Regions from separate parts of the Mesorhizobium sp. CNPSo 4670 genome, predicted to be linked through region 2. Evidence: riboswitches for the same ligand, from Rfam matches in the RefSeq annotation. Region 2 holds a riboswitch; each other region holds the start of a gene.
The links. A riboswitch is a leader RNA that binds a small molecule or an ion and turns the genes downstream of it on or off. The one in region 2 is predicted to bind cobalamin.
Positions count from the first base shown of each region.

Region 1: it holds a riboswitch for cobalamin, as region 2 does, so the genes downstream of both, AC0ZT5_RS13610 (aromatic ring-hydroxylating oxygenase subunit alpha) here and bluB (5,6-dimethylbenzimidazole synthase) in region 2, are expected to answer to the same signal.
Region 3: it holds a riboswitch for cobalamin, as region 2 does, so the genes downstream of both, AC0ZT5_RS10530 (CbtB domain-containing protein) here and bluB (5,6-dimethylbenzimidazole synthase) in region 2, are expected to answer to the same signal.

Region 1 covers NZ_JBWJFQ010000006.1:231,583-241,087, reverse strand. The annotation lists gene AC0ZT5_RS13620 (ferredoxin reductase) at 1-579, shown strand, start outside; gene AC0ZT5_RS13615 (FAD-binding oxidoreductase) at 643-1,743, opposite strand; gene AC0ZT5_RS13610 (aromatic ring-hydroxylating oxygenase subunit alpha) at 1,824-3,071, opposite strand; cobalamin riboswitch at 3,186-3,387, opposite strand; gene AC0ZT5_RS13605 (DUF680 domain-containing protein) at 3,899-4,099, shown strand; gene AC0ZT5_RS13600 (DUF680 domain-containing protein) at 4,168-4,407, shown strand; gene AC0ZT5_RS13595 (ABC transporter ATP-binding protein) at 4,483-5,595, opposite strand; gene bglA (beta-galactosidase BglA) at 5,637-7,301, opposite strand; gene AC0ZT5_RS13585 (carbohydrate ABC transporter permease) at 7,306-8,460, opposite strand; gene AC0ZT5_RS13580 (carbohydrate ABC transporter permease) at 8,462-9,475, opposite strand.
Region 2 covers NZ_JBWJFQ010000001.1:460,125-469,629, reverse strand. The annotation lists gene AC0ZT5_RS02110 (GFA family protein) at 1-226, shown strand, start outside; gene AC0ZT5_RS02105 (hypothetical protein) at 256-549, opposite strand; gene dxs (1-deoxy-D-xylulose-5-phosphate synthase) at 698-2,611, opposite strand; gene AC0ZT5_RS02095 (pirin family protein) at 2,738-3,658, opposite strand; gene AC0ZT5_RS02090 (DUF2277 domain-containing protein) at 3,696-3,962, opposite strand; gene AC0ZT5_RS02085 (exodeoxyribonuclease VII small subunit) at 4,075-4,326, opposite strand; gene AC0ZT5_RS02080 (histone deacetylase family protein) at 4,330-5,256, opposite strand; cobalamin riboswitch at 5,378-5,557, shown strand; partial or broken gene bluB (5,6-dimethylbenzimidazole synthase) at 5,561-6,235, shown strand; gene AC0ZT5_RS02070 (hypothetical protein) at 6,352-7,335, opposite strand; gene AC0ZT5_RS02065 (TetR/AcrR family transcriptional regulator) at 7,430-8,038, opposite strand; gene AC0ZT5_RS02060 (MFS transporter) at 8,160-9,383, shown strand; gene ribB (3,4-dihydroxy-2-butanone-4-phosphate synthase) at 9,437-9,505, opposite strand, start outside.
Region 3 covers NZ_JBWJFQ010000004.1:385,711-395,215, forward strand. The annotation lists gene mgtE (magnesium transporter) at 1-789, shown strand, start outside; gene AC0ZT5_RS10505 (MerR family transcriptional regulator) at 940-1,326, shown strand; gene AC0ZT5_RS10510 (methyltransferase family protein) at 1,333-1,809, opposite strand; gene AC0ZT5_RS10515 (heparan-alpha-glucosaminide N-acetyltransferase) at 1,806-2,804, opposite strand; gene AC0ZT5_RS10520 (MFS transporter) at 3,040-4,239, shown strand; gene AC0ZT5_RS10525 (aromatic ring-hydroxylating oxygenase subunit alpha) at 4,243-5,418, opposite strand; cobalamin riboswitch at 5,560-5,757, shown strand; gene AC0ZT5_RS10530 (CbtB domain-containing protein) at 5,794-5,973, shown strand; gene AC0ZT5_RS10535 (CbtA family protein) at 5,989-6,792, shown strand; gene cobU (bifunctional adenosylcobinamide kinase/adenosylcobinamide-phosphate guanylyltransferase) at 6,785-7,300, shown strand; gene cobO (cob(I)yrinic acid a,c-diamide adenosyltransferase) at 7,302-7,931, shown strand; gene cbiB (adenosylcobinamide-phosphate synthase CbiB) at 7,954-8,922, opposite strand; gene cobD (threonine-phosphate decarboxylase CobD) at 8,921-9,505, shown strand, end outside.

The DNA of each region.
Region 1 (9,505 bases), on a different contig from region 2:
GCTCGCCGCTCCTATTCCATTGCCTCCGCGCCCGGAGACGGCGGGGTGATCGAACTGGCGATCGAAAAACTCGACGATGGCGAGGTCTCGCCCTTTTTCCACGACGTCGCAGCAATTGGCGACGAGGTCGAACTTCGCGGGCCGCTCGGCGGGCATTTCATCTGGCCCGATGACGATGGCGGACCGGTCTTGCTGGTCGGGGGTGGTTCGGGCGTCGTGCCTTTGATGTCGATGGTCCGTCATCGCGCCAAGCGCAATTCGAGCGTGCCCGTCGCCCTGGTCTTTTCAGCGCGGGTCTGGGACGAAGTGATCTTTCGTGACGAACTGGTTGCCCTCGACGATCGCAAGGACGGCTTCGACCTGGTGCTGACCCTGACGCGCGAAGCCGCACGCCGTCCAGCCGATTATTCGCGGCGGGTGGACGTTGCCATGATGGTGCAATCCATGGCGCACCTGCCCGGACCGCCTGATATCGCCTTCGTCTGCGGCTCCAACGCCTTCGTTTCGGCCGCCGCCCAAGCACTGATCGATGCAGGCGTCGCAGCGGAGATCATCCGCACCGAGCGCTACGGGGTTTGAACGACACGGCCTTTCGAGGCGTTTCTCGTAGTCGTCGTTCTGAGGCCTGGCATCGCCCGCCGGTCACGCCTCGATTTCGAGCGCCGAAAGCGGCTTCGAGCAGCAGGCGAGGATAAAGCCGTCGTCGATTTCGTGATCGAGGATGCCACCATTGTGGCTCATCTCGGCATCGCCCGCGATCTTCTTCACCTTGCAGGTTCCGCAAAGGCCGAACTCGCAGGCGGCGGGAATCCGCACGCCCGAGGCGCGGGCCGTCTGCAGCACGGTCTGGCCGGCGACGCATTCGGCCTCGACATCCGAAAGCGAAAACCGGATCGGCGTCGCGGCTTCGACGACAACCGCGGCGCCGTCTTCCGCCGGCAAGGTGAACGGTGCCGGGATCTCCTCCACAACAGGCGCGGCAAAGCTCTCCTGGTGGTATTTCGTCATGTCGAAGCCGGCGGCGTCCAGCATGCCGCGCACGGCGCGCATGAAGGGATCGGGGCCGCAGCAGAAGATTTCGCGCTCGCGGAAATCGGGCGCCAGCAAGGGCAGCCGGATCGCGTCGATGCGGCCCATATGGCCGAACCAGCCCTCGCGGCTGGACCGCTCCTCGATCATGAAACCGAGCGACAGGCCCGGCATGCGGCTGCCGAGCAGTTCGAGCTCCTTGCGGAAAATGATCTCTTCCGGGCGCCGTGCGCAGTTGACGAAGCCGACATCGGTCCATGGCGCGCAGTCGTTCAGCCAGCGCAGCATCGACATCATCGGCGTCACTCCAGAGCCGGCTGAAATGAACAGGTACTTGGCCGCCGGGTGGCTGTGCAGCGAAAAGTCGCCGGTCGGCCCATAGGCCTTGACGTGCGAACCGGGCGTCAGATGGTCGAACATCCAGCGTGTGCCGATGCTGCCCGCTTGCGCCTTGATCGTCACTGCGATCGAGAACGGCCGCGATGGCGAAGACGACAGCGTATAGGTGCGCATCAGCGGTCCCTCGGCGGTCGGCAGTTCCAGCGTCACGAACTGGCCCGGCTTGTAGCGGAACCAGGTCTGGTTGTCGGAGCGGAAGGTGAAGGTCTTCACATCAGGCGCTTCGTCGCTGACGCCGATCACTTCCAGCACCTGGAGCCTGTCGTTCCAGGGCGTCATCTGGTCGAGATGGCGATAGAGGCCGAGATCCGTCATCGCATTCATCCTCTTGTCCTCACTCTTGCCCTGTGCTTGTCGAGGTCTCAAAACCGGTGCGCACTTTTGCGCGACATGCACTAGGCAACGCTGCGCAGCGCCGGCCGGCCGCCTTCGGCAAGGCGCGGACCTATGAACGACGCGTACCACTCGACGAACTGGATGACGCCGCCCTCATGCAGCTCCGAATAGGGGCCGGGCTCGTAGGCGGGCGACAGGATGCCGAAGGCGTTTTCCTCGACGATGCGGCGGTCCTGATCGTTGGTCTCGGTCCAGACATGGGTGAGTTCTTCGAGATCGTAATCGACGCCCTCGACCGCATCCTTGTGAACCAGCCATTTGGTCGTCACCGCGGTCTCCGTGGCGCTGATCGGCAACACCCGGAAGGTGACGGCGTGGTCGCCCAGAATGTGGTTCCAGGTCGTCGGATAGTGATAGAGCAGCAAGGAACCGATGCGGTCGGTTGAGACGTTGTCGGACAGGTTCTTCTTGACTGCACGCTTTCCCGTCATCGTGTAGCTGACGGCGTCGCGCAGCAGCGGCGCGCGGGTGGCGCGGTACTGTCCGGCCGGGTCGATGCGGAATTTGCTCGGCAGACCGGCTGCTTCGCATTTCGCCCAGTGCGCAAGCATTTCCGGGTCGCTGTCGGCGCCTTGCACGCCGGTCACCGTGGGTGCCTCCGGAAACGTCTTGCAGAGCTCCGGATGATTGCCGGCGCAATGATAGCACTCGCGGTTGTTTTCCCAGACCAGCTTCCAGTTGCCCTTCTCGACAATGGTCGACTCGAACGCCACCTTGGCCTCGCGCAGCTGGTGCGGCAAAAGGTAGGGCTCGATCATCGCGCGCATCGGTGCGAAATCCGCCGGCTCCTTGGCCAGGCAGATGAAAATGTAGCCACCGACGCTTTCGCAGGCGACTGGCTTCAAGCCGAACTGGCTCTTGTCGAAACCGTCGGCCATCTGCCTGGCAAACAACAGCCTTCCGTCCAGCTCATAGGTCCATTGGTGATAGGGGCAGACCAGCTTTGCCGCCGTGCCCTTGTCGGAATTGCAGACGCGGCTGCCGCGATGGCGGCAGGAATTGTGGAAGGCGTTGATATTGCCCTTTTGGTCGCGGACAAGCACGACTGGATAGTCGCCAATCTGCGCCGTGATGTAGCTGCCCGGCTTCGGCAACTCGCAATCATGACCGATGAACAGCCAGTCGCGATACCAGATCAGCTCCATGTCGAGCTTGAAATAATCTGGATCGGTGTAGAAGGGCTGTTCCAGCGAAAAGCCTTGCCGGCGCCCACTCAAGAGCCTCAGCATGTCGTTGCGAGCATCCATGTCCTGTCCTCGTTTCTAAGGACTGAACTGGTGGTGACGGAGGAAGGATTGGACGCAGGCCGGCGATCCGCCGGACATGCACTATCCACCTCTTGACCGCCCACCGCGATCAGTCGAGTCTAGACATCTCGGGCTGGTTTCCGGGCTCTGGAGTTGTCCTTGCGGACCATCGCGACACCTTCCCAGGCGATTGCCCAGTGGTCTCCCGTTGCGACTTGAACTCCACCACCGTTGCGGGGGCAGCGCCGGATTCTGACCGGCTTCCCAATTCTCCGCCTCGCCGTCACGAAGCGGCACCTGAGATGGCATGATCTAATCACGATCGCGGGCGCGCCATCGGCATGAAAACGACATCGTATCCATGCGGCGCGACACGTTTGAGAAACGTTCCGGTCGGCGATCGCGGAGCGGAAGCCCTATCTCTTGGGCAACCATAGCCGGCTGCAATATCGCCGAATCTGCCCGCTTGTCGGGAAGCAAAGAAGGCTATCGGTATCGAAAAGTGACTATTAGCAGCCTCTAAAATCGAACCGAACGGTTCGTTTCTGTTGACGGTGCGTGCAGGACGTGTGAACGCTGGGCCTCCGACACAGTTGGTGATCGGGGTGCCTGTTTTGTACAACTATTTGATATAACTAGAAAAACATTGAGTGTGGAAACCCCTGGCACAATTTCAAGTGGTGGATTCTTGGTCCACGCGGAACAACTTCGTGATTGGAAATGACTGGATGGCTCTCCCACATCGGGGCTGTCCGAACGACGCGATTTCTTCCCAAGACACGCCGCTAGACGGACGGCAAAAATAAGAAATACTGGAGTACCAAAAAATGAAAAAGATCATCCTCACTGCCGCCGCCCTTCTGGCCATTTCCGGCAGCGCCTTCGCGAACAGCGACCACTATGGTTCGAATGCCCCGGCAGCCACCGCTGCTGTCGACAGCTCGTACACCGCTTCGACCAAGAAGTCGGAGCCGGCTGCTCAGACGCCTGCCCAGGGTAGCAACCGTAACCTCTTCGGCAACAACTAACAGCCGATTCCCAGGGGCGGCGGGCTCTGCCGCCGTCCTGGCGAAAACCAGAATTCAGGAGACTTGAAATGAAGAAGATCATGCTTGCTGCTGCCGCCGTCCTGGCGATCTCCGGCAGCGCTTTCGCCGCCAGCGACAACTACGGTTCGAACGGCGCAAACCAGCCTGCGGTCGGTTCGGTTGACAACTCGCAGACGGGCTCGATCCGCAACAGCGGTGGGTTCGTCGGCAAGCTGCTCAATTTGTCGGGTGACGTAGAGAAGTCCGCCCCTCAGAGCGCCGACCGCGACCTCTTCGGCAATCGCTAACAGCCGAAGTTGATTTCCAAAAAAGAGCGGCGGGCCTGGCCCGCCGCTCTTTTCGTGTCGAGACTTGGTTCTGTCTCAAGCCGCCTTTACTTCCGGCTGACGGAGCGAGAAGGAGTGCCCGTCCGCGTCGAAGACGTGAAGGTCGTTCGCATCCGCGCTCAGCCGCAGCGTCGCACCGCGTTTGACCTCGACATTGCCAGGCAGCTTGGTCACCAGGGGCAGGTCGGCGCGGCCGATGTCGACATAGACAAGCTGGACCTCGCCGAGTTGCTCGACATAGTCGACCGTCCCCTCGAACAGATACTCCGTGCCGCTGGCGATGATCAGATCTTCCGGCCGCACGCCGAAACTCACCGCAGCACCCTTTGCCGAAGCCGGCGTCGCGATCGGCACGCTTGCCTTGCGCCCGCCGACATGGCTGACGACGGTCGGGTTTCCGGTCTTGTCGATGGTAGCCGGCAGAATGTTCATGGCCGGCGAGCCGATGAACTGGGCGACGAACAGGTTGCCGGGCTTCTTGTAGAGGTCCATCGGCGTGCCGACCTGCTCGATATGACCTTCCTTGAGCACCACGATGCGATCTGCCAGCGTCATCGCCTCGACCTGGTCGTGGGTGACGTAGATCATGGTCGTGTTGGGCATCGATTCCTTGAGCTTGGCGATCTCGATGCGGGTGGCGACCCGCAGTGCCGCGTCAAGGTTCGACAGCGGCTCGTCGAACAGGAACACTTTCGGATTGCGCACGATGGCGCGGCCGATGGCGACGCGCTGGCGCTGGCCACCTGACATCGCCTTGGGCAGGCGGTCGAGATATTTGGTCAACTGCAGGATTTCCGCCGCCTGCTTCACGCGGCGGTCGATCTCGGCCTTGTTCTCCTTGCCGATCTTCATCGAGAACGCCATGTTGTCGTAGACGGTCATGTGCGGGTAGAGCGCGTAGGACTGGAACACCATGGCGATGCCCCGCTTCGATGGCGGCACGTCGTTGACGACCTCGCCGGCGATCTTGAGTTCGCCGGAGGTGATTTCCTCCAGCCCGGCGATCGACCTCAGCAATGTCGACTTGCCGCAGCCCGACGGGCCGACAAAGACGATGAACTCGCCCGATTTGATATCGAGGTCGATGCCGTGGAGAATGTTCAGATTGCCGTAGGACTTCTTCACTTGTCTTAGCGTGACATCGGCCATTGGTTTCCTCCCAGTGATTTGAAATTCAAGTGATCTGAAATTCAGTCGATGCGCCCGAACCAGGCGCCGTAGCCGTCGAGCTGTATGGAGCCACTGCTCGCCTGCCCCGAAAATCCGTGTCCCGGCAAAGGGTGCAGCGATCGGTTGCCAAGGTCAATCTTGGTTGGCCTGGCTCCCAGATTGAAGACGCAGACGACCTGCTCATTGCCCGCTCGGCGTGTGAAGGCGACCGTATCGCCCTCACTTTCGATGAATGTGATGTCGCCCTTGGCCAGCGCCGGATGGGCGCGGCGGAAGGTGAGAAAGCGCCGGTAGTGCTCAAGCAGCGAGCTCTCGTCGCCCTGCTGGACATTGACCGCTTGCGACAGGTGCTTGGCCGGCACCGGCAGCCATGGCTTGGCCGAGGAGAAGCCGCCATTCCTGGCACTGCCGTCCCACACCATCGGTGTGCGGCAGCCGTCGCGGCCCTTGAATTCCGGCCAGAAGCGAATGCCGTAGGGGTCCTGCAAATCTTCGAAGCGGAGGTCGGCCTCACCGAGCCCAAGCTCCTCGCCCTGGTAGATGCAGACCGAGCCACGCAGCGACATCAGCAGCGCTGAGATGACCTTGAGATACGCGGTCGGGTCGGTTTCGCCTGCCGCCCAGCGCGAGGCCGGGCGCATCACGTCATGGTTGGAAAAGGCCCAGCACGACCAACCGTCGCTGGCAACCTTGCCGAACGATTCCAGCACAGAGCGGACCTTGGCTGCACTGATTTTCTCCGGCGCCAGGAAGTCGAACGAGTAGCACATGTGGACGCGCTTGCCGCCGGCCGTATAGGCCGCCACCACTTCCAGCCCACGCTGCGAATCGCCGACTTCGCCGACTGCGGCGGTAGCCGGATATTCATCGAGCAAGGCGCGGAAGCGTTCGAGGAAGCCGAGGTTTTCCGGACGGCTCTTGTCGTAGAGATGGTCCTGGTAGTTGTAGGGATTGACCGCGGGTGCGGTCTGGTCGTTGCGCTGCTCGGGCGGCAGCGGCGGATTGTTTTCCAGGCCCTGGCTGTGGAAGTAGAAATTGATGGTGTCGAGGCGGAAGCCGTCGACGCCGCGCTCCAGCCAGAAGCGGGTGACGTCGAGCAACGCGTCCTGGACTTCGTGGTTGTGGAAATTAAGATCGGGCTGCTCGGCCAGGAAGTTGTGCAGGTAATATTGCTGACGGCTGGTGTCCCATTGCCACGCCGAGCCGCCGAAGATCGACAGCCAGTTGTTGGGCGGCGTGCCGTCCGGCCTGGCGTCCGCCCAGACATACCAGTCCGCCTTCGGGTTGGTGCGGCTCGACCGGCTTTCCTTGAACCATGGGTGGTTGTCGGCAGTGTGCGACAGCACCTCGTCGATCATCACCTTCAAGCCCAGCCTGTGTGCCTCGGTGGTCAGCGCGTCGAAGTCGGCCAGCGTGCCGAACATTGGATCGACGTCACAGTAATCGGTGACGTCGTAGCCGAAATCCTTCATCGGCGATTTGAAGAATGGCGAGATCCAGATGGCATCCGCGCCGAGAGCCGCGATGTAGGGGAGTCGGCCGATAATGCCCTTCAGGTCGCCGATGCCGTCGCCGTTCGAGTCCTGGTAGCTGCGCGGATAGATCTGGTAGATCACCGCACCTCGCCACCAGTCGCGATCGACGGCGAGGTCAGGCTTCGAACTGGCCTTCAAAGCGGATTGCATGGTCTCAGCCTCCTTTCACCGAGCCGGCAAGCAGCCCGCGGACAAAATAGCGCTGCAGCGAGAAGAACACGATCAGCGGCACGATGATGGTCACGAAAGCCGATGTCGTCAGGATCTCCCAGTCGCCGCCACGTGAGCCAAGCAGCGCATTGAGCTTGGCGGTCAGCACGATCTGGTCTGCTTCCGTACCCAGGAAAACCATCGCGACCAGCAGATCGTTCCATACCCACAGGAATTGGAAGATGGCAAACGAGGCCAGCACCGGGAACGACAGCGGCAGCACGATCTTGACGAAGATCTCGAAATCGCTGGCGCCGTCGATACGCGCCGATTCCATGATTTCGCGTGGCAGGCCGGCAATGTAGCTGCGCAGCAGGTAGATGGCGAAGGGCAGGCCGAAGCCGGTATGCGCCAGCCAGATGCCGAGATAGGTTTTCGACGGCATGCCGAAGAAAGCGCCGACGCCGTTGTATAGCTTCAACAGAGGGATCAGCGACATCTGCAGCGGCACCACCAGCAGGCCGATGATGACCGCGATCAGCAGCGCCCGGCCGGGAAAGCGCATCCAGGCTAGGGCGTAGGCGGCAAAGGCGGCGATCAGGATCGGGATGACGGTCGCCGGTATGGTGACGGTCAGCGAGTTCATGAACGACCGTCCGATGCCTTCCGAAAACAGCACGGTCTTGTAGTTGTCGGTGGTGAATTTCGGCGGCGCCGAGGAAGCGTAGTAGATGCGCTGGCCGCGATCGCCTTCGAAGGCTTTGGGCGACTGCATGATGAAACTGCCGTCGGCATTGAGCTGCAGGGTGACGCCGTCGCCGAGATCGGCCGATGTGCCGGCGGGGTATTGCGTCGGTGCTGCCGACTTGACGCCGAAAGCGCTGATGTTGCGGACAGCGCTGTTGCCGAAGACGTTGCCCTGAAGGACGAACTTGCCGTCCTTTTCGACTTGCATCGAGGCAGCCGGCAGCCGGCCGGCTTCCGTCTGGGTGGAACTTGAGAACGAATTCCACCAGCCCGAGGCGATGATCTGGTCCTTGTCGCGCAGCGACGAGACCAGGATGCCGAGCGTCGGTATGGTCCAGATGGCGACGAAGATGAGGACGGCAATATGGACGCCGAAGCGGCTGGCGAAGGAATTTCCGGTCGCAACGGCCATCTCAATGTCCTCCCGTCTCTTTGTTCGCCTGGCGGATGTTCCAGACCATGATCGGAATGACCGCGATCATGATGATGATGGCGATGGTGGCGCCGCGGCCGAAATCGCCGCCGCCACGGAACATCCAGTCGAACATCAGATTGGCCAGCACCTGGCTGTTCCACTGGCCGTTGGTCATGGTCAGCACGATGTCGAACACTTTGAGCACCAGGATGGTGATCGTCGTCCAGACGACGGCGATCGTGCCCCAGATCTGCGGCACCATGATCTTCCAGAATATCTGGAACGGATTGGCGCCGTCGATGACGGCGGCTTCCAGCGTCTCTTCCGGGATGCCGCGCAAGGCCGAAGACAGGATGACCATGGCAAAGCCGGTCTGGATCCAGATCAGGATCACCATCAGGAAGAAATTGTTCCAGAACGGCAACGATATCCAGACCTGCGGCTGGCCGCCGAAATGCTGGATGATGGCATTGAGCAGGCCGATCTGGGTCTGGCCCTCGCCACGGTACTCGTAGATGAATTTCCAGATCACGCTGGCGCCGACGAAGGAGATCGCCAAAGGCAGGAAGATCAGGCTCTTGGCGACCGTGCCCCACCAGATCTTGTCGGTGAGCACGGCGATGATCAGCCCGAGGAAGGTGCAGGCGGCCGGCACCACCGCCAGCCAGACGATGTTGTTGAGGATCGAGTTGCGGAACTCGCGATCGCCGAAGGCCCATTCATAGTTGGCGAGGCCGACGAAGTTTATGCCGCCGCGATCGAGGAACGACAACCGCAGCGTCTCGACCACCGGATAGATGAGGTAGATGGTCAGGATGATCATCGCCGGACCGACGAACAGCCACGGCCTGACCAGCCCTTGCCGGCGCAGATTGTCGATGGCAGCGGCGCCGGCGACGCCGCGCGACGGGAATATCAGGTCGACCAGCTTGTTGGCGCCCCAGAAATAGGCGACGCAACCGCCGACCCCGACGATGATGACGAATATGGCCGAGAAAATCTGAGCCGCCATGGGTCCCTCTCCCTGCGCATGATCCGACAA
Region 2 (9,505 bases):
AAAGGACACGCCTTCGCTTGAGATCCTGTTCTGTCCCACTTGCGCTTGCGTGCTCGCCTGGCGTGGCTTGGGCTCCAGCACCACTGGCCGCACTCGAATCGCCGTCAATGTAAGGCTTGCACCGCCGGAGGCCGTCGCCGATTTGCCGATCGACCATTTCGACGGTCTCGACACTTACGACGACCTGCCGCGCGATGGCCGCTGCGTGCGCGACATGTGGTTCTAAAGCGCGAGCGCCTTAAGTTTGAGCGTGCACTAAAAGATGGTTCGCGAAACCCGGCGATCGACGGCTGGAGACAAACCGTCATCCCGATTTCCCGAAGCTTGCTCACCCGGATGCTCGGTCGCAGCCGCAGGCGCCGGCACAGGGTCCGGCAGGACCACCAGCTGCGGCACCTGCTTGTAGGAAAAGCCGCCGCGGATGTCGCCCATCTTGCCGGCGATGATGCCCATGGCCGCCTTTTCAAGGCTGCGATCATAGCGCGTTTCGGCGGCGACCGGCGCGACGATGACCGCTGAAAGCGCTGCGCCGCACAGAAGCGTTCTCATTGTTTTTGTCTCCCTGCCTGATCACGATCTAGCAGGGCGCCGTTGAAAAACGGCCAAGAGACACGGTAAGCAAAGCGCCAAACGGCAGCGTTAACAATGCGTTAAGGAATCAAGTCGGCAAACTGATTCAAGCCCTTGAGATTTTGATTCAGGCGCGCTGGGCGCGGGCCGTATGGCCGAGGGCGACGAACACGGTGCGCACGATGCCGGCGGCATCCAGCCCGGCATCGGCATACATCTTTTCCGGCTTGGCGTGGTCGGTGAACGCGTCGGGCAGCACCAGCGGGCGGACCTTCAGGCCACTTTCCAGCAAGCCCTCATGGGCAAGGAACTGCAGCACATGGCTGGCGAAGCCGCCGACGGCGCCCTCTTCCACCGTTACCAGAACCTCGTGCGAGCGGGCCAGCCGGCGGATCAAATCCTCGTCGAGCGGCTTGGCGAAACGAGCATCGGCGACCGTGGTGGAGAGCCCGGCCGCGCCAAGCTCCTCGGCGGCGATCAGGCAATCCTGCAGCCGCGTGCCGAAGGACAGCAGCGCGACCTTGGTGCCTTCCCTGACGATGCGGCCCTTGCCGATTTCGAGCACCGCGCCGCGCTCCGGCATGTCGACGCCGACGCCATTGCCACGCGGATAGCGGAAGGCGATCGGGCCGTCATCATAGCTTGCCGCGGTGCGCACCATGTGGCGCAGTTCCGCCTCGTCCGCCGCCGCCATCACGACGAACCCAGGCAAGGTAGCCAGAAAAGTGGTGTCGAAGGCGCCGCAATGGGTGGCGCCGTCGGCGCCGACGAAGCCGGCGCGGTCGATGGGAAAGCGCACCGGCAGTTTCTGGATCGCGACGTCGTGGACGACCTGGTCGTAGGCGCGCTGCAGGAAGGTCGAATAGATCGCGGCGAACGGCTTGTAACCTTCGGTGGCGAGGCCGGCGGCGAAGGTCACCGCGTGCTGTTCGGCGATGCCGACATCGAAGGTCCGCGACGGAAATGCTTCACCGAACAGGTCAAGGCCGGTGCCGCTCGGCATGGCGGCGGTGACGGCGACGATGCGGTCGTCCTCGCGGCCTTCCCTAACCAGGCTTTCGGCGAACACCTTGGTGTAGGCCGGCGCGTTGGCCGGTGCCTTCGCCTGCGCACCGGTAATGACATCGAACTTGTTGACGCCGTGATACTTGTCGGCGGCGGCTTCTGCGGGCGCGTAGCCCTTGCCCTTCTGGGTGACGACATGGATGAGCACCGGGCCTTCGCCATTGTCGCGGACGTTCTTCAGGACCGGGATCAGATGCTCGAGATTGTGACCGTCGATCGGGCCGATGTGATAGAAGCCCAGTTCCTCGAACAGCGTGCCGCCGGTGACGTAGCCGCGTGCATGCTCGACCGCCCGGGTGATCGCACGGTCGGCGCGCTTGCCGAGATAAGAGGTCAGCTTCTTGCCGAAGTCGCGTAGGCCGACATAGGTTTTGCCCGAGGCCAGACGCGCCAGATAGGCGCTCATCGCACCAGTCGGCGGCGCAATCGACATGTCGTTGTCGTTGAGGATGACGATGAGCCGGGCATCGAGCGCGCCGGCATTGTTCATCGCCTCGTAGGCCATGCCGGCCGACATGGCGCCGTCACCGATAACGGCGATGACGTTGTTGCGGCCGCCGGAGAGATCGCGAGCGGCGGCCATGCCAAGGCCGGCCGATATCGATGTCGAGGAGTGGGCGGCGCCGAAGGGGTCGTACTCGCTCTCGGCGCGGCGGGTGAAGCCGGACAAGCCCCCCTCCTGGCGCAAGGTGCGGATACGATCGCGGCGGCCGGTGAGGATCTTGTGCGGATAGGCCTGATGGCCGACATCCCAGATCAGCCGGTCATCCGGGGTGTTGAAGACATAGTGCAGCGCCACCGTCAGCTCGACCACGCCGAGGCCGGCGCCAAGATGGCCGCCAGTGTGGGACACCGCATCGATCAGTTCGGCACGAAGCTCGGATGCCAGTTGCGGCAATTCGCTCTCGGCAAGCGTGCGCAGGTCGGCCGGGATGCGGACCTTGTCGAGAAGCGGCGTATGCGGCGTTGAGTTCACGGGTAGGCCTGCTCAGGCTTTCTGTTCATGGGCGGGATAGGCCGGCCGCCGGCGAAAGTAAATGCGTGTCAGTGACGCGGATCAGGCTTTAGGTCCCAAAACCCGGCCACTTTTGGGCGACATGCATCAGCTTTCCGGCAGCGGGATGAATTCTTCCTCATCGCCGGGAACGATATCGAAGCGGCCGGTCTTCCATTCTTCCTTGGCCTGCTCGATGCGCTCCTTGGAGGACGAGACGAAATTCCACCAGATGTAACGCTTCGAGCCGAGCGAGGCGCCGCCGAACAGCATGAAATGGGCGCCGCCTTCCGACGACACAACGATCTCGTCGCCGGGCCGAAACACCAGCAGCCGCTCGGCTGGAAAAACATCGCCTGAAATCGAAACGTCGCCTTCGAGCGTGTAGATGGCGCGCTCCTCGGCATCCGCCGGGATTTTAACGCTGGCGCCTGGCGCCAGCCTAAGGTCGGCATAAAGCGTCTCGGAATTAGCCCTCACCGGGGACAGCAGTCCCTGGAAGTCGCCGATGACGACCCGCCCGCTGACGCCTTCGGCATCGATCTCGGGGAGCCGCAAAGCAGCGGTGTTCTCGAAAACCGGAGCCACTTCCTCCTTGCCGTCCGGCAGTGCCAGCCATGTCTGCAGGCCGGAGACCGACATCGGCGCACCACGCAATTCCTCCGGCGTGCGCTCGGAATGGACGATGCCGCGGCCGGCCGTCATCAAATTCACGTCGCCGGGCTGGATGACCATTTCGGTGCCGAGTGAATCGCGATGCCTGATCTTGCCGTCGAACAGATAGGTTACCGTCGACAGCCCGATATGCGGATGAGGACGGACATCGAGCGCCTGGCCCGCGCGCAGGATCGCCGGGCCCATGCGGTCGAAGAAGATGAAAGGCCCGACGAGCCGTCTTTTGGCGGTCGGCAGAGCGCGGCGTACCTGGAAACCGCCAATGTCCTTGGCGTTCGGGATGACCATCAGTTCGATCTGGTCGCTGGCAAAGGCGTCGCCGACTTCAGGGTCTTTCCCGGGGAAGAAGCTCATGGACTCTCCTTGTCAGCGGCCGTCGCCGGTTGTTGGATCAGGCAAAACGGATCGCCGATTTTGCCCGTGCCTTGGCGGCCACCTCTTCGCGATTGCGAGGATGCTGATGGGTTTCGAGGGAATCGAGAAGCTCACGCGCCGATGCCGCGATGGCTTCGACCGCATGATCGAAGGCGTGCTGGTTCTGCTTCGAAGGTCGCGTCGTTCCGCTCAATTTGCGCACAAACTGAAGTGCGGCGTCGCGCACCTCGTCATTGGTTGCCGGCGGATCAAAATTGAACAGGGTCTTGATGTTTCTGCACATCGTTTGCGAACCTCCTCTTGTCCTGAAGCCGTTTCAATCGGGACGGCTGCTATCCTCGACCATGATCATGTCCAAAAGCCGGTGAGGCAAGACCATCGTTCGGGAGCATGACTCAGTCGGCGTCGAGCGGCTCGGTTCCAACCGGCTTGCCGTCGCGCGACAGCCTGATCTTCTCGACCTTGTCCTCGGCGGCCTTCAGCAGCCGGTCGCAATGCGCCTTTAGCGCCTCGCCGCGCTCATAGATCCTGATCGACTGGTCGAGCGGCACGTCGCCACGTTCCAAATCATCGACGATCTTTTCCAATGCGTCGAGTGCCTGCTCAAAGCTCATCGCCTTGACGTCTTCGTTGGTCTCTCCAGCCATCATTCACCCTTTCATCAGTCGCCCGACATGGGCGGCGACCGAAAATGCCAGTCCCTGCAGATCGTAGCCACCCTCGAGCAGGCTGACGAGCCGGTTGCCGCTGTGGCGCGTGGCGCGCTGCATAAGCTGGCCGGTCGCCCAGTCGAAATCATCCTCGGTCAGGTTGATCTCTGCCAGCGGATCGCGATGGTGCGCGTCGAAACCGGCCGAAATGATAATCAGGTCGGGCGCGAAATTGTCGAGCGCCGGCAGGACACGCGACAGCAGGGCATCTCGGAAAACCTCGCTGCCGGTCTGCGGCGCCAGCGGCGCGTTGACGATGTTGCCGGCGCCGGTTTCGCTCTTCGCCCCGGTGCCGGGATAAAGCGGCATCTGGTGCGTCGAGCAATAAAGCACCGACGGATCGTCCCAGAAAATATCCTGCGTGCCGTTGCCGTGATGCACGTCCCAATCGACGACGGCAACGCGCTCGACGCCATGTTTCTTCTGCGCGTAGCGCGCCGCAATCGCCGCCGTGTTGAAGAGGCAGAAGCCCATGGCCGTGGTTTTTTCGGCGTGGTGGCCAGGCGGCCGGGCTGCGACGAAGACGTTGTCAGCGCGGCCGGCAAAGACATCGTCGACGGCGGCGTTGGCGGCGCCGATCGCGGTGATCGCCGCTTGCCAGCTCTTCGGACTGACTGTCGTGTCGGCGTCGATGCGGGCGATGCCCTCGTCGGGAATGGCGGCGCGGACGCGGGCGACGAAATCGGCGGGGTGCGCGTAGAGAATGGTGGCCTCGTCGCCTTCGGGCGCCTTGATGCGATCGAGCCCGACAAACGCCTCATCGTCGAGCACCCGCTCGATGGCGCGCAAGCGGTCCGGCCGCTCGGGGTGACCGGGCGGCGTGATGTGCTCAAGGAAGATCGGATGGGTGTAGAGACGAGTGGCCATCCTCCCTATCTAGTGCCCCGACGTCGCGATGGCCATGCGTCGTGGCCTGATGGCTGGGGAAAATCACACATGCGTCCATTGGTGTCGCTGCAGGCATTGGCGTCGTCAGCGCTTCGGCGTAAGGTCACTGCCACTGCCTGGTGCCCGCCGCAAGCGGGAGAATCGGGAACACGGTTGAACTCCGTGGCGTGCCCAACGCTGTAAGGGGGACCGCGCCGGTAAATGCCACTGTCGATGACGGGAAGGCACCGGACGCGGGTTGATCCCGAGCCAGAAGACCGGCCTGGCAGGCATCGTCATCCGCATGGTCAGGCGGACGGCATCTACAGCAATCGCAAGGGGACACGCGATGCCGGAACACATGACCGCCTCTGTTGGCGACGGATTTGACCAGAGTGCGCGCGACGCTGTCTATCGCGCCATGTTTACAAGGCGCGACGTGCGCAGCCATTTCCTGCCAACCGCGCTCGACGATGAGGTGCTGGCGCGGCTGCTGCTTGCCGCTCACCACGCCCCCTCGGTCGGCTTCATGCAGCCTTGGAATTTCATCGTCATTCGCGATGCGGAGCGACGGGAAAAGGTGCGTGACCTGTTCCTGGCGGCGCGAGAGCAGGAACTGCCGGCCATCGCGGAAGAACGACAGGCGCTTTACCGCAAGCTCAAACTGGAAGGCATCTGCGAAAGCGCGCTCAACATCTGCATTACCTGCGACCGGCAGCGCTCGAAGGGTTCGCCGCTGGGGCGCTGGCACAATCCGGAGATGGACCTCTACAGCACGGTTTGCGCGGTGCAGAATTTCTGGCTGGCGGCGCGCGCCGAGGGCGTGGGTGTCGGCTGGGTCAGCATCATCGAGGCGCAAGCGCTGAAACAGCTTCTGTCAATTCCCGAGCATGTGACGCCGGTCGCCTATCTCTGCGTCGGCCATGTTTCCGAGTTCGCGCCAAAGCCGGACCTCGAGGCGCATGGCTGGGGCCGCCGCTTGCCACTGCCGGAACTGATCATGAGCGAGACCTTTTGCGGGCAAGGTGAAGTGCTGCTCAAATCGACCGTGACGCGCCTCAGCGGGGTCGATGCCGCACCGGCAACCACTGCCGATCAGCGTGTCGCGCCGGCCATGCCCCAGCGAGAACCGCCGAAAGAGGCCAGCGCCTTGTCCTTGAGTTCCCTGAACTTCGAAGACGCCTCGGCCAGCCGGGCGTCCCAGGCGGGATCGGGCACCTGGCCCTCGATGGTCCTGAAATAGACCTGCATCAGGCAGGCGATGGCGAAGGGTTCGATGAACGCCGCCTTGAAGGCCCAGGCGAAGACGATGGCGAGCACGAAGGCCCAGCCGGCAAGCTGCCCGGGCATGAGGAAAAGAATGGCGCCGGCCGGGGCCAGCATCAGCAGGAAGATAACGAACGAGACGCCCCACATGATGACCGCCAGCCAGACGGCGTTCTTGACCATGATCTTGCCGTTCTGGGCATAGAGCACGACGCCTTGCCGCGCCGTCTCGAACGGCGAGGCTGAATTGATACGGATGTTGTAGCCGAGGATGATCTCGTCGACATAGGTCAGCGACAGGCGGATCACCGTGTTGATGAAGCTGACCAGGCCACTCAGGCCCGGGATCGGCAGGAAGGCGGCGATGCCGCCGAGCAACCCGGTAATGGCGCGGATGGCGCCCTTGACCAGCTGGTCGACGACGAAAAGGATGTTGGCCTCGGCAAAACGCTGGGTCACGATGTCCTTGGCATAGGCGATCTGGTCCTGGCCGTCGGGAATGTCGCGGCCGTCGATCAGATGGACCATGACGGCTATATGGCCGGCCTTGACGACATAGAGGATGTATTCGCGGATCCAGTAGACAGCGATCGAGACGACGCCGAAGCCGACCATCCCGCCCCACAGGGCAAAGGACAGCGGCCCGTCCGGGTCGGTGGAGATATGGCCAACGCCGTAGCCAACGGAGGCGCCCGTGCCGGTCGCCACGATATACGCCAGCGTGATGCCGAAATAGACGATCATGCGAAAGACAATGAACGGCCAGGTCCGCATCATGATGGACACCGACCTCCCGATATCAAAATCCCACATGCCCCGAATCTCCGCTCAGAGATGGGGCGAGAGGATGCGCTCAAACCGGCTCTTGTCAATCGTGGGCAGTGGCCCCAGGCCGCCAATGGGGATTTCAGACCGGCTGCGAACCCTGCTTCTTGAGCAAGCCTTCGAGCAACTGCCTGAAGGCCACCACCACGGTCTTCGACGTCGCTTCGGGGTCGTTCGAATTGGCGATCCGCTGCGCCGCCTGGCTGCTGGCGCCGTTGATCAGCCGTGCGGCGGTCTCGGGGTCGACGCTGGGAACGACCACGCCCTCCTCCTGCAGCCTGGTCAGATGATCGGTCATTGAACCGACACATGCATTGGCATTCGGCCATTGTGCCGGGTCCCCCAGCACGGCCGGACCATCCCGGAACATGATGCGCTGGATTTCCGGCTCCAAAGCCATCTCGATATAGGTCGTGCACTCGTCGACGAAATGCTGCCAGCGGGTCGGCGCTCTCGACGCCACTTCGTTCACGCGCGCCGCCATCTCGCCGTCGATTTCGGCGATGACCGCCTGCAGCAAGCCCTTCTTGTCGCCGAAGTGATGATAGAGTGCGCCGCGCGTCAGACCGGCCGATGCGGTGAAATCATCCATCGAGGCCTGGGCATAGCCGATCGTGCCGAAGGCGTGGCGGGCGGCCGCGATCAGCTTGGCGCGAGTCTCGGCGATCATCTCCTTGCGAGGTTTGTGCATGGCTTCTGGACCTACTAACATACGCTTCGTATGCCAATTGACATACGCGACGTATGATCTATCTAACAATCATACGCATCGTATGTAATTGTCGAATCTGCCTTTGTCGAGGAACCGGACCATGCAAAATCCCTATTCGGAAATTTTTCGCGCCCCCGGCGCCAAGGGCTTTGCAGCCGCTGGCTTCATGGCGCGGCTGCCGATCGCGATGGCGCCAATCGGCATCGTGGCAATGCTGTCGCAGACGCGTGGCGAATACTGGCTGGCCGGCGCCGTCTCCGCGACATTTGCGCTGGCCAACGCTTTCATGGCGCCGCAAATATCAAGGCTGGTCGATCGCCTTGGCCAGACGCAGTTCGTGGTGCCGACCACGATCATCTCCGTACTGGCTTTCGCGGTCCTGATAGCGGCGGCCAATCAGGATTGGCCGGTATGGACGCTGTTCGTGTCCGCACTGCTGGCCGCGGCCATGCCCAGCATCCCGGCAATGGTGCGCGCGCGCTGGACCGAGATTTTCCGCGGGCGGAACGAGATGAACACCGCGTTCGCCTTTGAGTCGGCGGCGGACGAGCTGGTCTACATTGCCGGCGCATCGCTGTCGGTCGGGCTGAGTGCCGCCCTGTTCCCGGAAGCGGGAATGCTGGCGAGCACGCTGTTTCTCGCCTTCGGCTCGACGGCGTTCATCCTGCAGCGTTCGACCGAGCCGCAAGTGCGGCCGGTGGAGCATGGGTCGCGCGGCTCGGCAATCCGCCTGCGGCCGGTACAGATCATCACCTTTGCCCTGATCTTCATCGGCGCGACCTTTGCGACGACGGAAGTGAGCACGGTGGCGATCACCAAGGAACTTGGCCAGCCAAGCGCCGCAAGCCTCGTCATCGGTGTCTACGCGCTGGGATCGTTCGTGCTCGGCATCATCGTCGGCGCGCTCAACCTGAAAGCACCATTGCAACGCCAGCTTGCCATCGCGATCGCCATCATCGCGCTCAGCACCTTGCTGCCGCTCGCCGCCGACACGGTGCCGCTGCTGGCGTTGACCGTCTTCGTCAGCGGCGTGGCGATCTCGCCGACCTTCATCACGGCGTTCGGCCTGATCGAACGGCATGTGCCGGAGGCGATGCTGACCGAGGGCATCACCTGGGTGACTACAGGGATCGGCATCGGCATGGCGCTGGGCTCGTTCGCGGCCGGCTCGGTGGTGGATGCGTTCGGCGCCCAGAACGGGTTCTGGGTGTCGGTTGCGGCCGGCACGATCGCACTGGTCACCGTATTGCTTGGTCAGCGCAGCCTGGCCACGCCCGAATGCGACCTGGAAGGATGCGAAGCAGGCGTCGTTCCTGCTGAATGATCCCGAAGCGCCCGGTTTCGAACGGACCGGGCTCTATCCCCGGTGGTTGCCCGTCAGAGAATCTCGGTCTTGGCGATATGGATGCCAAAGCCCTCGAGACCGACATAGTGGCGTTCGCGCGA
Region 3 (9,505 bases), on a different contig from region 2:
GACCAGATCCTGCGCACCAAGCGCGCGGTCAAGGTCGAGGAGGTCATGCATGAGACGCGGCACGCCATTCCCGCCACCATGGACCAGGAAGAGGCTGCACGGGAATTCGAACAGTATGACCTTCTGTCTGCCGCCGTTGTCGACGAGAACGAGCGGCTGGTCGGCGTGCTGACCATCGACGACGTCGTCGACGTCATCCAGCAGGAAGCGGAAGAAGATCTCCTGCGCATGGGCGGTGTCGGCGACGAAGAGCTCTCCGACAGCATCCTTTCGACCTCGCGCTCGCGCGTTCCATGGCTGCTGGTCAACCTCTTGACTGCATTCCTGGCGGCTTCGGTGATCGGCCTGTTCGACCGCACGATCGAGCATATCGTGGCCCTGGCGGTGCTGATGCCGATCGTCGCGGGCATGGGTGGCAATGCCGGCTCGCAGACCATGACCGTCACCGTGCGCGCGCTGGCGACCAAGGATATCGACATCTACAATGCCGGCCGCATCATCCGCCGCGAGATGGGTGTCGGTTTCATCAACGGCATCGTCTTCGCCATCCTGATCGGCATCGTCGCCGCGACCTGGTTCCACGACAACAATCTGGGCGGCATCATCGCGGCGGCGATGATCATCAACATGTTCGCGGCCGCTTTGGCCGGCATCCTGATCCCGCTGCTGCTCGACCGTTTCAAGATCGATCCGGCGGTCGCTTCGGCGGTCTTCGTCACCACGGTCACCGATGTCGTCGGCTTCTTTGCCTTTCTCGGCATTGCCACGTGGTGGTTTGCGGTGCCTTGAAGGCGCATCGTGCCTTCAATTGACTTTTACGTAAATGCCGTGCGAGGCTTGCGCGGGGTGCAATGTCGATTCCGGCATGGCATGGGTTTGGTTCGGGACAGGAGGGGGTGCCGCTCCCCGGGTTCCGGGTTCCGGGGTGTGGGAGTGACAATGCGGGAATATTATTCGATCACCGAACTGACCCGCGAATTCGACGTGTCGACGCGGACGCTGCGCTTCTATGAGGACGAGGGGCTGGTGCAGCCGGTAAGACGCGGCCGCACGCGGCTGTTTCGCCCGTCCGACCGCCACCTCATTCGCCAGATCATGCGGGGAAAACGGCTAGGCTTCTCGATCAATGAGATCCGCGAAATCATCCAGATGTACAAGGAGCCGCCCGGCGAGGTCGGTCAACTCAAGCTGATGATCAAGCGCATCGAGGAAAAGCGCGAGGACCTGCGACAGAAGCGCCGCGACCTCGAGGAGACGCTGGCCGAACTCGACCAGGCCGAGGAATCCTGTGTCGAGCGGCTGGTGGAACTCGGCGTCAACACGTAACGCTGTTCAAATCCAGCGCCGCACTCTTTTGGCGTAGTCCCGGTATTTCTTGCCGAATTTCGCCGCAAGCACCTTTTCCTCGCCCTCGATCGCGACCTTTTGCGTGACAAAGGCAGCGATGAAGGCGAGCGGCAGGAACCAAACGATCCCCGAGACAAAGGCGACGCCGATCAACAGCAGCGTGTTGGCCAGATACATCGGATTGCGGGTGATGCCGAAGGGCCCCGTGGTAACCAGGTGATCGGGCACCGCGTTGGGATTGAGCGTGGTCTTGGCCCTGATCATGGTGCGGATCGCGGTGAACCAGAGTGCCGCGACGCCGAACAGGGCCACCCAGCCGGCGGCGAACAGGATATCGCCCAAAAGGTCGCCAATCCAGGGCAGGGGATAGAGCAGGCCGAGTGCGATGCTGATGGCGATGGCAGCAACGTAGATCACCGGCGGCCACGGTATGAGCCCTGCCTTCGGCTGGTTCTCGGTCATTTGACCCCTCCCTCCGTCATCTTGTCTTCGGTCTTGGCGGTGCACATACCGGCGAGATCGGATATATGCGTCTTCCATTCGGCAGTCTGGTCGTTGTTGTAGAGCCGATCAAGTGAGGCCTCGCCCTCGAGCGTGTCGAGCATGCAGACACAGTAGCTCGAACAGAACTCGGTGTCGCGCGACTGCTCGCAAGACAGCTGGCAGGTTTTCAGGAAGTTCACCTGCGGGGTTTCGACCTTGGCCGGCATGACTTGCGCGAACAGCCACACACAGCCGATCAAAAGCGGCTGGTGGATCAGGTAGAAGGCCAGGCTGTGGCGGCCGATGAAGACCAGCGGGTTGGCCCAGCGGCCGGGTGTCAGTTCGGCAAGCCGCGCAAGCAGGCCCGAAGCGGAGGCGAGTTTAGTTACCGCGATGCCTGCAAGTACGGCGCCGAACCACGGAAACAGCGGAACGTAGTCGTTGGAACGCGGATTGATCGCCGACAGGCCGATCCACCACAGCCATGGATGGTCGAAGGCCTCGAAGCGCAGATAGACGGGCGCTGCGATGACCAGCGCTGCCACAAGTAGCGTCAGCAGCGCCGGCAGCCGCAGGAAGGCGAGGCCGAGCAGGCTGGCCAGCGCGATCTCGTGCAGGATGCCGAAGAAGATAAAACCGTCCGGGGTGGCAATGCGGGTGACGACCGAGATGGCGATCGCCGCTCCGGCGACCATGGCGAAGCGCCTCCAGAAGTCGTTCCAGCGGATTTGCCGGCCATGGGCGAGGTACAGGCTGACGCCGACCAGGAACAGGAAGGTCGAGGCGATGCAGCGCGCATAGATCTTCCACCAGCCGAAAGCGGTGAGGCCGGGATCGGTATAGCCGAAGAATTCCAGGTCCCAGGTGAAATGGTAGCTCGCCATGGCGATGAGCGCGATACCGCGCACGATGTCGATGGCGACGATGCGCTTCGGTCGATCCTGAATTGGTACGGTCGGCGTGTGGATGCTCATGGTCTCGTATTCTGATTCAGCCCCGCAAGACGACTATCACGGTTGCCCCGGACAAAAGAAGGCCGGCAGCTTCGGGTATAGGGTGCGCTGCAGAAGATGGATCAGGCGCCGCTTTAGGCCAGTGCCGGAAAGCCTTTGGCCGACTTCGCTTTTGCTGGATAGGCGTCGGTTTCCTGTTACCCGTGCAGGAATCACCACGGCAGATTTGACCCGCTGATTCTGCTTTGGGGAAGCAATGTCCACCCATGTGCGCCATCCGATCTGGCTACCGGCTTTGCGGCCGGCCGACGCGCGCACCTTCGCTTCGCTCTATGCGGTCGAATCATTCGCCCGCGCCACGGTGTCGAGCGTCATCCCGATACAGGCCTACGAGATCCTGCATAACGAGCAGATCGTCTCGATCCTCTACACCATCGTGGCGATGCTCGGCCTGTCGGTAACGCTGTTCATGCCGATGCTGATCCGACGCTTTGCCCGGCGCTGGGTCTACACGGCAGGTGCCTGCCTGCTGGCCATCGGCTCGCTGTTCTTCGTCACCCATACGCTTGCCGGACAATTGGCCGGCATGCTGTGCCGCGTGATGGGCGCCAGCGCGCTGTCGATCACGCTCAACCTCTACATCATGGACCACATCCGCAAGACCGATTTCATGCAGGCCGAATCACTGCGCATGGCGTGGTCGATGTTGGCCTGGACCGGCGGGCCGACGCTCGGCATCTTCCTCTACACGCGCTTCGGCATCTACGCCGCGCATGGTGCGGTGGCGGTGTTCGCGCTGGCCTTGCTGGCGCTGTTCTGGACCTACCGCCTGGGCGACAACCCATCGATCCGCCCAGGCAAGACGCGGCCGGCCAATCCGCTCGCCAATATCGGCCGCTTCCTCGCCCAGCCCAGGTTGCGGCTGGCCTGGCTGATCGCCTTCGGCCGCTCCTGTTTCTGGACGACGTTCTTCGTCTATGGGCCGCTGTTCATGGTCATCACCGGCGAGGGCAAGCTGGCCGGCGGTCTTTTGGTTTCGGCCGGCAATGCGTTGCTGTTCATGGCCATCTTCTGGGGCAAGGCAGGAAAGCGCTTCGGTGGCCGCCGAACCATGACATTTGCCTATTTCGCCATGTCGGCCATGCTGCTGGCGGCGGGTGCGGTCGGCGAAACCGGGCCGCTGCTCACCGGCGCCCTCCTGCTCTGCGGCGCTTTCTTCACCATCGCGCTCGATGCACTGGGCTCGACCGCCTTCATGCGCTCGGTGCGATCCTATGAAAGGTCGCAGATGGCGGCGGTCTATCGCACCTATCTCGACTTTTCCGAACTGACGCCGCCGCTGGTCTATTCGGTCGTGCTGGCGTTCTTCGGACTGGGGTCGGTGTTCGTCACGCTCGGCCTGCTGGCGGCGTTTTGCGGCTTCGTGACCTGGCGATACCTGCCGAAATCGCTGTGATCTTCACGGGTTGGGGGTAGCTGCTGCGTGCCGTTCGCGGATCCAGTTGTGGAAGCGGTGCAGGTCGTACTCCTCGGGCATCAGCACGCCGGCCGCATGGCGCCTCGAGCGCAAGCCTTTCTGGTTGACCTCGCAGATCCCTGCATCCTCCTCCAGCACCTGTTTGCCGAAGGCGACGATGTTGTCGATATCGGTTGCATCAAGCGCCTCCGGCGCAAACAGCCATTCGGCGACAAGCTCGGTCTGCTCGGGGCCGAGCGGCACCAGCCGCACGGTCCTGACATAGTCGACATGCCCGACGATGAACATCGACGGCAGGTTGGTGGCGTAGGTCTGGCCGGCGGCGCGTTCGGCTGATGTGAGGCTGGCAAAGATCGGCCCATGCGCCTGGCCATCGCGCGACCAGGTCTGCGCGCCGGCACGCAGGCCGCCGGAAAACTCCGGCGCGTCATTGTCGGCGTGGCGGGACCATTCGGGATCGTCATGGCGACCCATCAGGCCGCGGCCATAGATCGGCACCAGCCGCGACAGGTCCTTGTGGACGCCCGGACAATGCAGGCACTCGTTGAAGTTTTCCCAAAAGATCTTCCAGTTGCAGTTCATCACCTTGCGCAGCACATGGCCGGTAACAAGCGTTTCCAGCGGCCAGTTGGCGAGACTGCCGGACGCTGGATCGAAGGAGGTTTGCGCCGAGCCGGCGGCGTCCTCTTGCAGATTGACGAAGACAAAACCGCGCCACACCGAGAGCGCCACGCGATAGAGCGGATGATTTGCCTTGTCGAAGCCTTCCGGCAGCGACTTCGACGGCACGCGAACGAGGTCGCCGCGCAGCGAATAGGACCAGGCATGGTAGGGGCAGGTGATGAGCCGTGCCTTCAGCCGGCCTTCGCTTTCCTGGCAAAGCTGCGAGCCGCGATGGCGGCACGTGTTGTGGAAGGCGCGCAGTTCGCCGGTTTCGTCGCGGAGCATGACGATTTCCTGCGTGCCGACGCGGAAGGTGCGGAATGAAAGCGGCTGCGCAAGGTCGGCCTCGCGGCAGACGAGCAACCAGCTTTTGTACCAGATGACGTCGAGATCGCGCTGATAGCTGTCCGCATCCCAATAGGCCGACGATGGCAGCGTCGGTTCGGCCCGGGTCAGGCCGTTGTAAGGATCGCGCTCGCTGGCAATGGGCTGCATGGCTGGCTTCCTGTGGATTTGTCAGCCGACACCCGACCATGGGAATTGTCAATTGTTGTGCCGGAGACCCGATTTATCTGGATGGCGCAATCGCGCTGGTTGTCGGCGGAATTTGGTTTGCCGGTTGCGGCGATTTTCCCTATAGTCGCGCTTGTCGTCGGTTCCGTTTTGGAGCCAAGAGGGAATGCGGTGCGGGCGGACTGGTTGCCCAATGCCGTGGCTGCCCCCGCAACTGTGTGCGGTAGTCCTCTCCATATGCCACTGAAGGTTTTTCTTCGGGAAGGTGGGGAAGGGCGCTGATCCGCGAGCCAGGAGACCTGCCGGCGACAGGAAACTGACTTCGATGCCCTCGGGTGGAGGGTGAAAGGACAAGACATGACTACCGCTTCCGTCTCCCTCGGCGCCTCCGTCTCCTCGCAGTCGCGCTTCATGCAGCTTGCACTCGTGGCGCTGCTCGGCATCTTCGTTGTCGGCTTTGTCGGCTTCTCGCATATCGATGCGGTCCACAATGCGGCTCACGACTATCGCCATTCGATGGCGTTTCCCTGCCACTGACGAGGATTTGACATCATGAACTTGTTTCGCAACGTCGTGTTCATCGCGGCGATCGCAGGGCTCGTGGCCGGCGTCGTTCTCGCCTGTCTGCAGGCCTATGCCACCGTGCCGCTGATCCTGAAGGCGGAAGTCTACGAACAGGCCGGCGGCGGCCACCATCATGACCATGCCGCTCCTGCCGCAACCGATACCAGCGCCATGAGCACAGCCGCTCCGGCGGGGAATGCCATGAGCTCCGCCGCCCCGGCGCCGGCGGAAGCAGCCACTCCGGCCGCGGAAGACGAAGGCTGGGCGCCGGCCGACGGTTTCGAGCGTTTCGCCTTCAGCGTTGTCGCCAATATCGTCACCGGCATCGGTTTTGCGCTGATCCTGGTCGCGGTTTCCGAATTCGCCGGCGGCATCGGCAATTGGCGCCAGGGCGTATTCTGGGGCCTGGCCGGCTTTGCCGTGTTCACGCTGGCACCTGGCCTCGGCCTGCCACCGGAATTGCCCGCCATGCCGGCGGCCGATCTCACGCAGCGCCAGATCTGGTGGTGGGCAACCGTGGTGGCGACCGCGGCGGGTCTCGGCCTGATCGCGTTCCGCAAGTCGCTGCCGCTTGCGATCCTTGCTGTCCTGCTGATCGTCGCGCCGCATGTCGTCGGCGCACCGCAGCCCGACAGTTTCGAGACGCCGATCCCGGAAGGCCTGCACCACCAGTTCGTGGTGGCGGTTACGGTGACCAACCTGGTGTTCTGGCTGGTGCTCGGCGCCGTCGTCGGCGTGGTGCGCGGCCGCTTCACCGGCACCGCGACCAGCCTGCGCGACAGCTTTGCCTGATCGCAGCAAGCTGACCTTCATCATCGGCGGTGCGCGCTCCGGCAAGAGCGCGCATGCCGAAACCCTGGCGACGGTTCTACCCTCGCCATGGACCTATATCGCCACGGCGCAAGCCTATGATGACGAAATGCGTGAGCGTATCGCGTTGCACCGCTCGCGGCGCGGCGAGGGCTGGGCGACCATCGACGCACCGCTCGATCTCGCCGGCACGCTCGAGGCTTTGCCGGACGATCAGCCGGTGCTTGTCGACTGCCTGACACTGTGGCTGACCAATCATATGCTGGCCGAACACGACCTCGACCTTGAGTGCCGTCGGCTGGCGGACGTGCTGTCGCGGCCGCGCGGGCCCTGGTTCGTCGTGTCCAATGAAGTCGGCCAAGGCATCGTGCCGGACAACGCACTGGCGCGCCGTTTTCGCGATGCCGGCGGCCGGCTCAACCAGCAGGTGGCCGCTGTCGCCGATACGGTGCTGCTGATGGTGGCGGGGCTGCCGCTCAAGGTGAAATGAAATGACCGATATCGACGACAAGACCATTGACGACCGGGATGAGGAACGCCACCGCGCCAAGATGGCCAAGCGCAAGGCAGTGCAGGATGCCGAGGTGGCGGCCAAGACGATCGAGAAGGGGCTGCTGATCGTCAACACCGGGCCGGGCAAGGGTAAGACCACCGCCGCTTTTGGTCTGGCGCTGCGGATGCTCGGCTACGGCAAGCGTGTCGGCGTCGTCCAGTTCATCAAGGGCAAATGGCACACCGGCGAGAAGGATGCCTTCGCCGCCTTTGGCGACCGCGTCGTCTGGCACGCCATGGGCGAGGGGTTCACCTGGGAAACCCAGGATCTGAAGCGCGACATCGCGGCGGCCGAAGCCGCATGGGCCAAAGTGCTCGAACTGATGGCCGATCCATCGATCAGCCTGCTGGTGCTCGACGAACTGAACATCGCGCTGCGCTACGATTATCTCGATCTCGACAAAGTGGTTGCGGCGCTGAAGGTGCGGCGCGAGGGCCTGCACGTCGTCGTCACCGGCCGCAACGCCAAGCCGGCAATGATCGAGGCGGCCGATCTCGTCACCGAAATGGGCGTGACCAAGCACCATTTTTCCGCGGGCGTGAAGGCGCAGCAAGGCATCGAGTTCTGATAGCCTTAACCAGCAGGCCCGATCACGCGACGATGACGATTGCCAAGACCAAACCGAACAGCGCGATCAGCAGATAATCGGCGACACGATAGAGTTTCAGCGCCTGCCTGATGTCGATGCTGTCGGCCTCGCGGCGGCCACCTTCGCCCATGAAGAGATCGTCGACCAGCACGCCGCCATAGCTGCGCGGCCCGGCGAGCGCCAGGCCGAGCGCGCCGGCCATCGCCGCTTCCGGCCAGCCGGCATTGGGCGAGCGGTGTTTTTTCGCGTCGCGCCACACAGACTGCCAGGCGTTTTTCGCATCAGCACCCCTGACGAGGAATGCGGCCAGCACGATCAACAGCGCCGTCAGCCGCGATGCCGGCAGGTTGATCCAATCGTCGAAGCGCGCCGCCGCCCAACCGAACGCTTGGTGGCGCGGGGTGCGGTGGCCGATCATCGAATCGGCGGTGTTGGCTGCCTTGTAGGCAGCGCCTCCTGCCAGCCCGCCGACGCCGGTCCAGAAGGCGGGAGCAACGATGCCGTCGGAAAAATTCTCGGCCAGGCTCTCGATCGCCGCGCGGCTGACACCGGCCCGGTCCAGCGATTCGGGATCGCGGCCGACGATGCGCGAGACGGCGATGCGTCCAAGAGCAAGGCCACCGGTATCGAGCGCGTCGGCCACGGCCTCAACATGCTCGTAGAGGCTCTTCTGCGACAGAAGCGATGTCGCCAGAAGAGCGGAAATGATCAATCCCATGGGAACGAACCAGAGCAGGATCTGCACGCCGAGCCCTATCGCCGCCGGCACCAGCACGATGACCAGCAGCGCCTGGACACCACGCTTGCGACGCAGCGCGTCGGGATCAGTGGCGCGGTTGAGCCGGCCGTCGAGAAAGGATATCAGCCTGCCGAACCACGTCACCGGATGGCCGATGGCGCGAAACAGCCAGTCCGGGTAACCCAGGACGAATTCAGCGGCCAATGACAGGAAAGCGATCAGGATTGACATGAAGCTTCTTGATGGGGCGGTGGACCATGGTGGAAGTCTCGGCCGGGCGAGGGCGCTTTTCCCCAACGCGCCGCAGCCTTTCGTCGACCTCTCGACCGGTATCAATCCGCACTCCTACCCGCTTTTCGAGTTGCCCGCCACCACCCTGTCGCGGCTGCCGGAGGCAGCGCGTGCCAGCGAGCTGGTCGAGATCGCGGCGAGCGCCTATGGCGCGCCATCGCCAGCCAATGTGGCGGCGGCACCCGGCACGCAGATCCTGTTGCCGCGCGTCGCATCGCTGATCGCGCCCGGCAAGGCGCTGGTGCTGGGTCCGACTTATGCCGAACATGCGCGGGCAGCGGTGATCGCCGGGCACGCGGTGACGGAGGTCGGCGATTTCGAAGTATTGGCGGAAGCCGACCTTGCCATCATCGTCAATCCCAACAATCCGGATGGGCGCATCATAGAGCGCGACAGGCTGCTGGCGCTGGCCGCGGGGCTGCGCGCCAAGCACGGGCTGCTGGTGGTCGACGAGGCGTTCATGGATGTCGGCCCGCACGAGCACAGCCTTGGCGTCGATGTCGGTCAGGGCGGCATCGTGGTG